DNA from 4 places in the Rhodococcus sp. OK302 genome. Region 4 is predicted to be linked to each of the others. Evidence: riboswitches for the same ligand, from Rfam matches in the RefSeq annotation. Region 4 holds a riboswitch; each other region holds the start of a gene.
The links. A riboswitch is a leader RNA that binds a small molecule or an ion and turns the genes downstream of it on or off. The one in region 4 is predicted to bind S-adenosylmethionine.

Region 1: it holds a riboswitch for S-adenosylmethionine, as region 4 does, so the genes downstream of both, BDB13_RS02500 (hypothetical protein) here and BDB13_RS01425 (hypothetical protein) in region 4, are expected to answer to the same signal.
Region 2: it holds a riboswitch for S-adenosylmethionine, as region 4 does, so the genes downstream of both, BDB13_RS10445 (amino acid ABC transporter permease) here and BDB13_RS01425 (hypothetical protein) in region 4, are expected to answer to the same signal.
Region 3: it holds a riboswitch for S-adenosylmethionine, as region 4 does, so the genes downstream of both, BDB13_RS06700 (aminotransferase class V-fold PLP-dependent enzyme) here and BDB13_RS01425 (hypothetical protein) in region 4, are expected to answer to the same signal.

Annotation. Positions count from the first base shown of each region.
Region 1 covers NZ_NPJZ01000001.1:557,356-559,544, forward strand. The annotation lists gene BDB13_RS02495 (DUF3293 domain-containing protein) at 1-872, shown strand, start outside; SAM riboswitch class IV at 1,258-1,370, shown strand; gene BDB13_RS02500 (hypothetical protein) at 1,407-2,189, shown strand, end outside.
Region 2 covers NZ_NPJZ01000001.1:2,239,165-2,241,353, forward strand. The annotation lists gene BDB13_RS10440 (sulfite exporter TauE/SafE family protein) at 1-498, opposite strand, end outside; SAM riboswitch class I at 700-794, shown strand; gene BDB13_RS10445 (amino acid ABC transporter permease) at 967-1,941, shown strand; gene BDB13_RS10450 (amino acid ABC transporter ATP-binding protein) at 1,938-2,189, shown strand, end outside.
Region 3 covers NZ_NPJZ01000001.1:1,479,598-1,481,786, forward strand. The annotation lists gene BDB13_RS06690 (hypothetical protein) at 36-422, opposite strand; gene BDB13_RS06695 (VOC family protein) at 510-863, shown strand; SAM riboswitch class IV at 1,009-1,123, shown strand; gene BDB13_RS06700 (aminotransferase class V-fold PLP-dependent enzyme) at 1,177-2,189, shown strand, end outside.
Region 4 covers NZ_NPJZ01000001.1:307,703-309,891, forward strand. The annotation lists gene BDB13_RS01420 (TrpB-like pyridoxal phosphate-dependent enzyme) at 1-491, shown strand, start outside; gene BDB13_RS01425 (hypothetical protein) at 541-987, opposite strand; SAM riboswitch class IV at 1,021-1,134, opposite strand; gene BDB13_RS01430 (hypothetical protein) at 1,167-2,189, opposite strand, start outside.

The sequences.
Region 1 (2,189 bases), 250 kb from region 4:
TGCGACGCGAAGCGGCACTGCAGAACCTGTACGTCGCGTATCGCGAATCCAGGGGTTGCGTCGTCAGCTCACGCAGCATCACGATCGATGACCGAACCGAAATGCCCACAGTTCTGTCGATCGATGTGTTCGACGACACCGCCGAGACCTTGATCGAAGCCAAAGTCGATGTCCGGCGTGAAACCCTGCGCACCGCACTCGGACAGATCCTTGACTACGCCCGGCACGTCCCGCACCAACACACAGCTCTCCTGCTACCCGAAGCGCCCACGGTGGACATGACTGCGCTGCTGTACGACCATGGCGTCGACATCATCACCCCAGTCGGCACGGTCGTCGACTCCGACGGAGTGATCACTGCAGTCGACTCGTTCACTATCAACAGAAGTCCACGATCACTGTCCGTCCTCGCTGCCGACGACCAACTCTGGAATGACTATTCGCAGGCCGCTATCGACCTTCACCTCCCCACCGGCACCATACGTATCACCCCGACCGACCCGGTCACGGACGGCGATCCCGGACACAAAATCATCGGTAGCGACATCCTTCCGGACGAACCGCTACACATCTTGGCCGCGTGCCACCCCGGCGAGGATCCCGAAAGTTCGACTGCCATCGCCCGATACCAGCAACTACGGGAACACCTGCACGCACGCGGATACACCATCTGGGATGCTACCGGCGGCAGTGCCGACCTCGAGTACAGCGAGCCGAGCATCGTCGTCTCAGGACTCTCCGACATCGGGGCCATGCAGATCGGAGCCGATTTCGGACAGGTCGCACTGTTTACCCTGACCAGGCACTATTTGACTCTCCAGGCCTGCACAAGCAGCCGCACCACGATTCGTCGCTACGCTCTCACCCGGTAACCGCTCGATTCAGCGCTCGGCCACGGACAGAACAACAATCCCCCCGCGGCTCCTGAATCTCCGGAGCAACTCCAATCCCACCAACAGCGCAAGGTCAACTTGTCGACGTATCAGTGGCGTGCCCAGTTTTTGCGAGGCTGTGTCACCGGAAGTACAAGGGTCACCGACAATGTTGACTCCGGATGTTGGGACGCTGTTGACCCATTTACATCCCCCGTTTGCACCCTTGTACACGTAGACGATGTTTTCTCCACTGTTCATGTCTTGCGCTCTTTCCGGTTTGATCTCTAGCCCTCGAGCATCTGACGACTCCAATCACCTTGCTCATAAACGAATTTCGCGAAAACGCCAAAACATGTCGGCGGTTTGTCATACACTTGAGTAGCTTCACGAGATGCGGTGCCAAGCTCCGACTTGCCGCACACCAACCCCAAGGCGTTTCCGGGGTGGTTCGGATGACGAAGCGGCCCCACCACCCGGTGGCGGCAAGAACGCCCCCGTCCGCGGCGGGCCTAACCGCAGGAGAATCGCCGCGTGAAGATCTACTACAGTCCCGAATACGTCGGCGCCGCCTACGGATTCGACACCACCCGCAAGGCGGCCTGGGTCGCGAATTCACTGACCAGCAGGCCGATCGACGGCGTCGAACTCCTCGCCCCTCCGTCACTGACTTCACACGATCTCGCACTCGTCCACGATGCCGACTACATCGAGGCCGTACAGACCGGCGAGCCGTCGTATCTGGCCGAATCTCAAGGGTTCGACTGGGATCCGGCCCTATGGCCGATGGTGCTTGCCTCCAACGGCGGCGTGCTCGCTGCAGCACGCAGCGCACTCGCCGATGGCATCTCTGGCTCGCTGTCCTCTGGGTTGCACCACGCCAAAGCTGATCGCGGAGACGGATTCTGCACATTCAACGGCCTGGTGATTGCAGCAAAAACTCTCCTCGACGAGGGCGTCGTCAAGTCGGTCCTGATTCTTGATCTCGATGCCCATTGCGGCGGCGGTACCGCGCAACTCATCGACCGTGACCCTCGAATCTGGCACGAGGACGTTTCGGTGGACTCGTTCGATCACTATGAAGGTCATTCAAACTCGGCACTGTGGGATGTCGACCAAGCCGACGAGTATCTGACTACCGTCAAACAAGCCGTGGCACAAGCTGATCGGATTGGCAGCTTTGATCTGTGCTTGTACAACGCGGGAATGGATCCCTATCAGGGATGCGACATCGGCGGATTGGAAGGGATCACTGAAGAAGTGCTCGCGCAACGTGAGCGCATCGTCTTCGACTGGTGCCGTCAGCATGGCCTGCCC
Region 2 (2,189 bases), 1.9 Mb from region 4:
TATCAGAAGAATGCCTTGCGCGGCGGTGAAATACCCGCCGTAGATGCCGACCGCAAACGTTCCGCCGGTCAGAAGCATCAGCCGTGTGGGCGAGAGTTCCATTTCGGCAGTGGAGCGCTTCTTCGCCCAGGCCTGGATACGTGGCTGCAGAACAACCAGTGCCAGAGCGAGGATCAGCAAAATCGGAACGATTGTTTCGAACAGTTTCTCGGGGAGATGCAGTAGCAGCCAGGATCCCAGAACAGCGCCCGCAAATGACGCCGGAATCTGCCAGCGCAGTCGATCCCATTGCCCCGACAGTTCGCGTCGATATCCCCAGGTTCCCGACACCCCGCCGGCAACCAGTCCGACGGCATTGGACATCGTCGCGGTTACCGGAGGCATGCCGAATGCAACGAGCGTCGGGAAGGTAATCAGGGTTCCGCTTCCCACGACGGCGTTGATTGCGCCCGCACCTACGCCGGCCAGCAGGATGATAAATGCGTCGAGTCCACTCACGTTGCAGACGGTACGGCAGGGCTGATCGGGGACCGCTCGGTGGCTCGGTACCGCAGTTTCGGCTCTTCCAGTCAACACCGTGTTTTGATCTTCGGACAGTGTTGAAATCAGTGCGAATTCAACCCCCGGCCGATTGCATTTCCCTTGCAACGCAGGGAAATACAACATTTGACGACGGCGAATTCTGCGTCTAGTCTTTGCTCACCATCCAGAGCGACCGAGAGACCTGGCTCGTCGACGTCGCAGCAACCCACCGAACCTTCGGGAGCGGGTGCTACCGCCAGGACCGATGGAAGGCATCACATGGGTTCCACTTCGCACGCGCCACACAGTCGGCGTCATATCGACCTGTGCCGCACGGCTTCGTGCCACTGTCTCTGACTCTCGATCACCTTCCGCCCCCGCGCAGTTGCGTTCCCCCTTCCCGAAAGGCCTATTTGTGATGTCCATACCGCCAGGTAGCGCGCAGTGAGCGCACCCACTGATGTCCGTCCCGACGAGTCGGTAGCCGAACAGAAACTCCCGGATTCGGAGCTTGTAGTCGCTCGAACCTGGCATCCGTTTCGGTGGGTGATCAGCGCGATCGTGCTCGTTCTTCTTGCCCAGTTCATTCACGGACTTGTTGTCAATCCGGGCTGGGACTGGCCGACATTCGCCCAGTACTTCACCGCGAAATCGGTGCTGGCTGCGCTGTGGATGACGATCAAGCTGACGTTGTGGGGAACGTTCCTCGGGTTCGGCCTCGGTGTCTTCCTGGCGCTCGGCCGACTGTCGAAGAATCCTGTACTGCAGGTGATCGCCTGGACCTACATCTGGGCGTTCCGCTCGATTCCGCTGATCGTGCAGTTGCTCTTCTGGTTCAACATCACGTACCTCTACCAGACGCTTTCTCTCGGAATACCGTTCGGCCCGGAGTTCTTCACGTTCCAGGTCAGTGGTGTAATCGGTGGATTCACTGCAGCAGTAATAGGTTTGGCACTACACCAGGCTGCGTACTCGGCGGAGATCATCCGATCCGGCATCATCTCGGTAGATCACGGACAGATCGAAGCGGCCCATTCTCTCGGTATACCTCGCAGTCGACAGTTCTTCAAAATCATTCTGCCGCAGGCGATGCGGGCGATACTTCCCAACGCTGCCAATGAAGTGATCGGACTTTTCAAGGGCACGTCCATCGTCTCGACCATGGCGATCGCCGAGCTGTTCTATCAGGTGCAGGTCATCTTCGGGCGCAACGGCCGAGTGGTTCCACTGCTGATGGTCGCAACCATCTGGTACATCATTCTCACCACACTGCTGTCCATCGGCCAGTACTACGTCGAGAGGCACTACGCCCGTGGGTCGGCACGTGCTCTCCCGTTGACCCCTTTGCAGAAGGTGCGCAACAAGTTCGAAGAGATTCGCGATGCGCGTCTCGACATTCCGAGAGGTGCTACGCGATGACTGCAGAACTGATCGACAATGCGGCGTATGCCGTTGAAGCGCGTGGGATCCATAAGTCATTCGGCGCCTTGGAAGTGCTTGCCGGAGTTGACCTCCTGGTCCGCAAGGGCGAGGTGACGGTCATCCTCGGGCCGTCCGGTTCCGGCAAGTCCACACTGCTGCGCACTCTCAATCATCTCGAGAAGGTCGATCGTGGCACCGTGCGCATCGACGGAGAACTGATCGGATACCGGCGCAAGGGAAATCGG
Region 3 (2,189 bases), 1.2 Mb from region 4:
ACTGTGATGGTAGCCACTGCGGGCCGTAGAGAGGCCTATTTGCCGAGTTCCGCATCAATCAGTTCTGCGGCATCTTTCAACCCGAGGCCGTTGTATTGCTCGCGCAGTGCCTTGACTGCCGGGATGCGTGAGTCGGTTGAGGCGATGGCTTTGCGTACGTCTTCGATCGGAATTTCCGACGGGTCGACGGTTGACGTCAGCCGACTGTTTCGCGGGTTGGGCATGTTCTTCCAAGACTGGACCGTCCTGATCGCGAATCCGACAGTCGCGAATACCCAAGCAGAGAGGCGCACCCAATTCCACACGGTGTGTTCCGAGATCACGGCATCAATGGTGGACGGGCCCAGAACTAGCAAGGCGGCCAATGTGACGGTGTGCATCCACCGTTCGGCGCGTCTGCTCTCGTACCATCGCTCCGCCATTATTCGATCGTCGCACGTGAAAGATGCTCGACACCTCGGAACGCACGGACGATGATCAAACGCATTCGCCGTAGACAGGAGAATTGCATGAGAGCGACACGCATAACCGCCAATCTCAGAGTGGATGACATCGAGGCTGCACAAGGTTTCTATACCGACTATCTCGGTTTGAGTACCGAGGAGTTCAATCTGGGGTGGGTGGCTCGGTACACGTCTCCAAGCAACGGGGAACACGTCCAGCTTGTAACGCGCGATGCAACCGCAACCGAAGACTCGGTTATCTCAGTCCACACGGATGACCTCGACGGTGCGTACGAAGAAGCTCGCAAACTCGGCTTCGAGATCGTGCACCCGATAACTACCGAAGAGTGGGGCGTTCGACGGTTCTTCGTTCGAGCACCGGACGGCAACGTCATCAACATCGTGAGCCATCGAGACTGAGGCCACCTCTGATCGGAAAAGTAAGAGTGGCAACGATATTCGGCCGCTTCGAACCTGGCCGGTAGGCGCATTGTCGTGCGGGGGATCCGGATGCGTCAATGCGAAAGGTTGACAAGGTTGGAAGTTCCTGCCATTCTCGTTGCCAGGTCACGAGTACCAGTGTTCAGCCCCGGCTTGCTGGTCGGCAACCCTCCTCCGCGGTGGGGTGCTCCGGGTGACGACCCGGCTGTATCCGAAAACGGATGCGGCAAGCGCGGGCTCTTCCGGGAACATCACCCGAAAAATGAGTCCTTGAACGTGAGGATTGTCTTCGATGACTGCTGTTTTGAGTGCCGAGATCTGTGCCACCGCCCCCATTGCCAAGGTTTCGGGTTCTGACCTGCAGGTTCCCCTCGTGCAGGGCGGCGAGTGTTCGTACGCAAACTTCGACTACGCAGCCAGCGCGCCGGCATTGGCCCAGGTCACGGACCGTATCGCAGAATTGCTCCCCACTTACGCCAGCGTCCACCGCGGCGCCGGATACGCATCGCGGATCTCCACACTGACGTACGAGAACGCACGCGAATCGGTTGCTCGCTTCGTGAACTGCGCCGACGACCAGGTTGTGGTCTTCACTCGCAACACCACTGATTCGCTGAACCTCCTGGCTCAGTCCGTTCCCGGCAGCACCGTTGTTCTCGACATCGAGCATCACGCAAATCTGTTGCCCTGGAACGATGCTCGCGTTGTTACCGCTGCCGATACCGTCGAAGAGACCATCGAGCGTCTCATTGCGGAACTGTGCACCAAGCCTGCTGCACTGCTGGCAATCACGGGCGCATCCAACGTGACCGGCGAGATCCTGCCGATCGCACGCCTGGCTGACATCGCCCACCGCTGCGGCGCGCGCATCCTCGTCGACGCAGCCCAGTTGGCACCCCACCGTCGTATCGATCTGCAGGAATGCGGCGTCGACTACATCGCCTTCTCCGGCCACAAGCTGTATGCACCGTTCGGTGCCGGCGTCCTGGTCGGCCGTCGCGACTGGCTCGATGAGGCAAAGCCTTACCTCGCCGGTGGCGGCGCTGTCCGTGAGGTGACGTTGGAGTCCACCGAGTGGGCCTGCGCTCCCGCCCGCCACGAGGCCGGTTCGCCCAACGTTCTTGGTGCCGGTGCTATTGCAGCTGCGTGCGACGCGTTGACCGCACTCGACTTCGATGTCATCGCCGAACACGAGAAGGCTCTGACCGCGCAGCTCACCGATGGTTTGGCTGCAATCGCGGGCGTCAACTTGCTCCGCCTGTGGGCCGACGCTCCCGACGCCGTCGGAATCGTCACCTTCACGGT
Region 4 (2,189 bases):
GCGCTGGTGGAGGTTCCAACCTGGCTGGTCTGACATTCCCGTTCCTCGGACGCAATCTGCGTGAGGGCACCAAGACTCGCCTGGTCGCCTGCGAGCCGTCAGCGTGCCCGTCCTTGACCGAGGGTGAGTACCGCTACGACTTCGGTGACGTTGCCGGTCTGACGCCGCTGCTCAAGATGCACACGTTGGGGAAGGATTTTGTTCCCCCGGCCATCCACGCCGGCGGCCTGCGGTACCACGGCATGTCGCCGATGGTCTCGCACGCTGTCAACCTCGGTTTGATGGACGCCATTGCAGTTGGCCAGGACGAGGCACTGCAGGCCGGGCTGGTATTTGCCCGCGCCGAAGGCATCATCCCCGCACCGGAATCGACTCACGCCGTCGCCGGGGCAATTGCCCACGCACGCAACGCGACCGAGCCGGAGGTGATCGTGATCGGGTTGTCCGGCAACGGTCAGCTGGATCTGCCCGCGTACTCGCAGTACGTCTGACGAACCGGTGTCGGTACCTCCCGTTCCCGGGAGGTACCGATACCGCCGGTCACGCCGCAGTACGCACTCTGCGAGCTTGATCGAGAAGTAACGCATGCAACGGGTGAAATGAACTGGCCGGACTGATTTCAACGATCGAGCCGTCCGACAGCGACCTTCTGAGTGCGCCGACCTTGACACCGTTTCTCGTGAGCGCCCGGATCTCCTGAAGACCACTGCGGGTGGGGGCAACCTCGTACTCGTACCTGCTGGGATCGAAAAGATCTCTGTGCCAGACGGTTTCCTCTCCGAGGACTGTGACGCCGGCCGTTTCATCGCGTGCAACGGTATCCACGGTGAAGACAATTTTGCCCCGAGAATCCTTGTGCGACTGCGGAAATCCCACTACCAGGACGCGCCCTCCCCCGGCAACGATCAAGTCACCCGGGACCAAGGTTGCTGGATCGAGCAACTCTTCGGGACTCAACTCAGCGTGATCAAACACATTTTCGCTCATTACGAACTCCTGCGGCTTGGCCCGCCGCGGACGGGGGCGCTCTTGCCCGTACCGGTCGGTGCGGACCGCTTCGTCATCCGAACCACCCCGGAACGCCAGTGGGGTTGGTGTGCGGCCAGTCGGAGCTTGGCACCGCATCTCGTGAAGCTGACCCAAGGGTACATCAAAGTTTCGACATGTCACATCTTTTGAGTACCGACCAAGTTCCCGCGGGCGCGGGCCGGCCGCGCAATGAGCTCGAGAGCAAGTAGGGCCAGTACGGTAATGAGCACTGTCACCGCCACCACGACCCCGGACGGATATCGCCAGAAAATCAATACGGCTACAGCAATCGCAACAAACAAAACTCGAAGCGCCACACTGTATTTAGCGCACATCACCTCGATGGCACGGGGCTCACGATCCGCACTCGGAGACCTTACCGAGTCGACAGCCTTGCTGAACCCGCGGCGCACGGCACTGGCCGACGCCGAGTGACCGGTGAGGTAGCCGACCACCGCGATGACAATGGCGAGAATGAATACAGCGCGCAGGCTGGTCTTGAGCGGCAAGAGAAGCGTGTCGATGAGTACCGCCGCCGCTTGAGGTGAGAGGACATCCGACGGAATATCGTCCAGATACACCGCCCGCCCGATGCTCAGTGCTATCGCCAGGAGCGCCATCGCCACGGCAATACTGACGCCGACCAAGGCCAGAGCGCGTCGACGCGACCCGGCCGGTGCGCACCAGATTGCCCCCGCGGCAGCAATCAGAATCAACCACGGCAACACAGCCGACGCTTTGTCCAGAGCTGACACCACCCGCTGCGCCTTGACCAGGTTCGGTGATTCGAAAATCACGAACGTCTTGTTCACGTCCGGAATCTTGTCGGCAAAGGCAAACCCACGATCGGTGAGTACCGTGCTGGCCCTTTCGATGATCGGTGCAAGCGAGATACTGACCTCGCCCTGATCATTGATCTGAATTCCAGCTCTTGTATCGCCGGTCAACACGGCCGTCAACGATTGGTGGGCCTGTTTGTTCGCCTCGATCCACAGCGTTTCGAACTGATCCGAGGCCACCAACGATCCCACCGTCTGATGGATGAACGATTTCGCTTGACCCGCAATCACGGGCGCGAGCCCCACAACTACCGGGGGCACACGCTCCGCATTCTCGGTCAGAGACGTCAACGCGTCCGCGGTCACCTTTTCGATATCCAA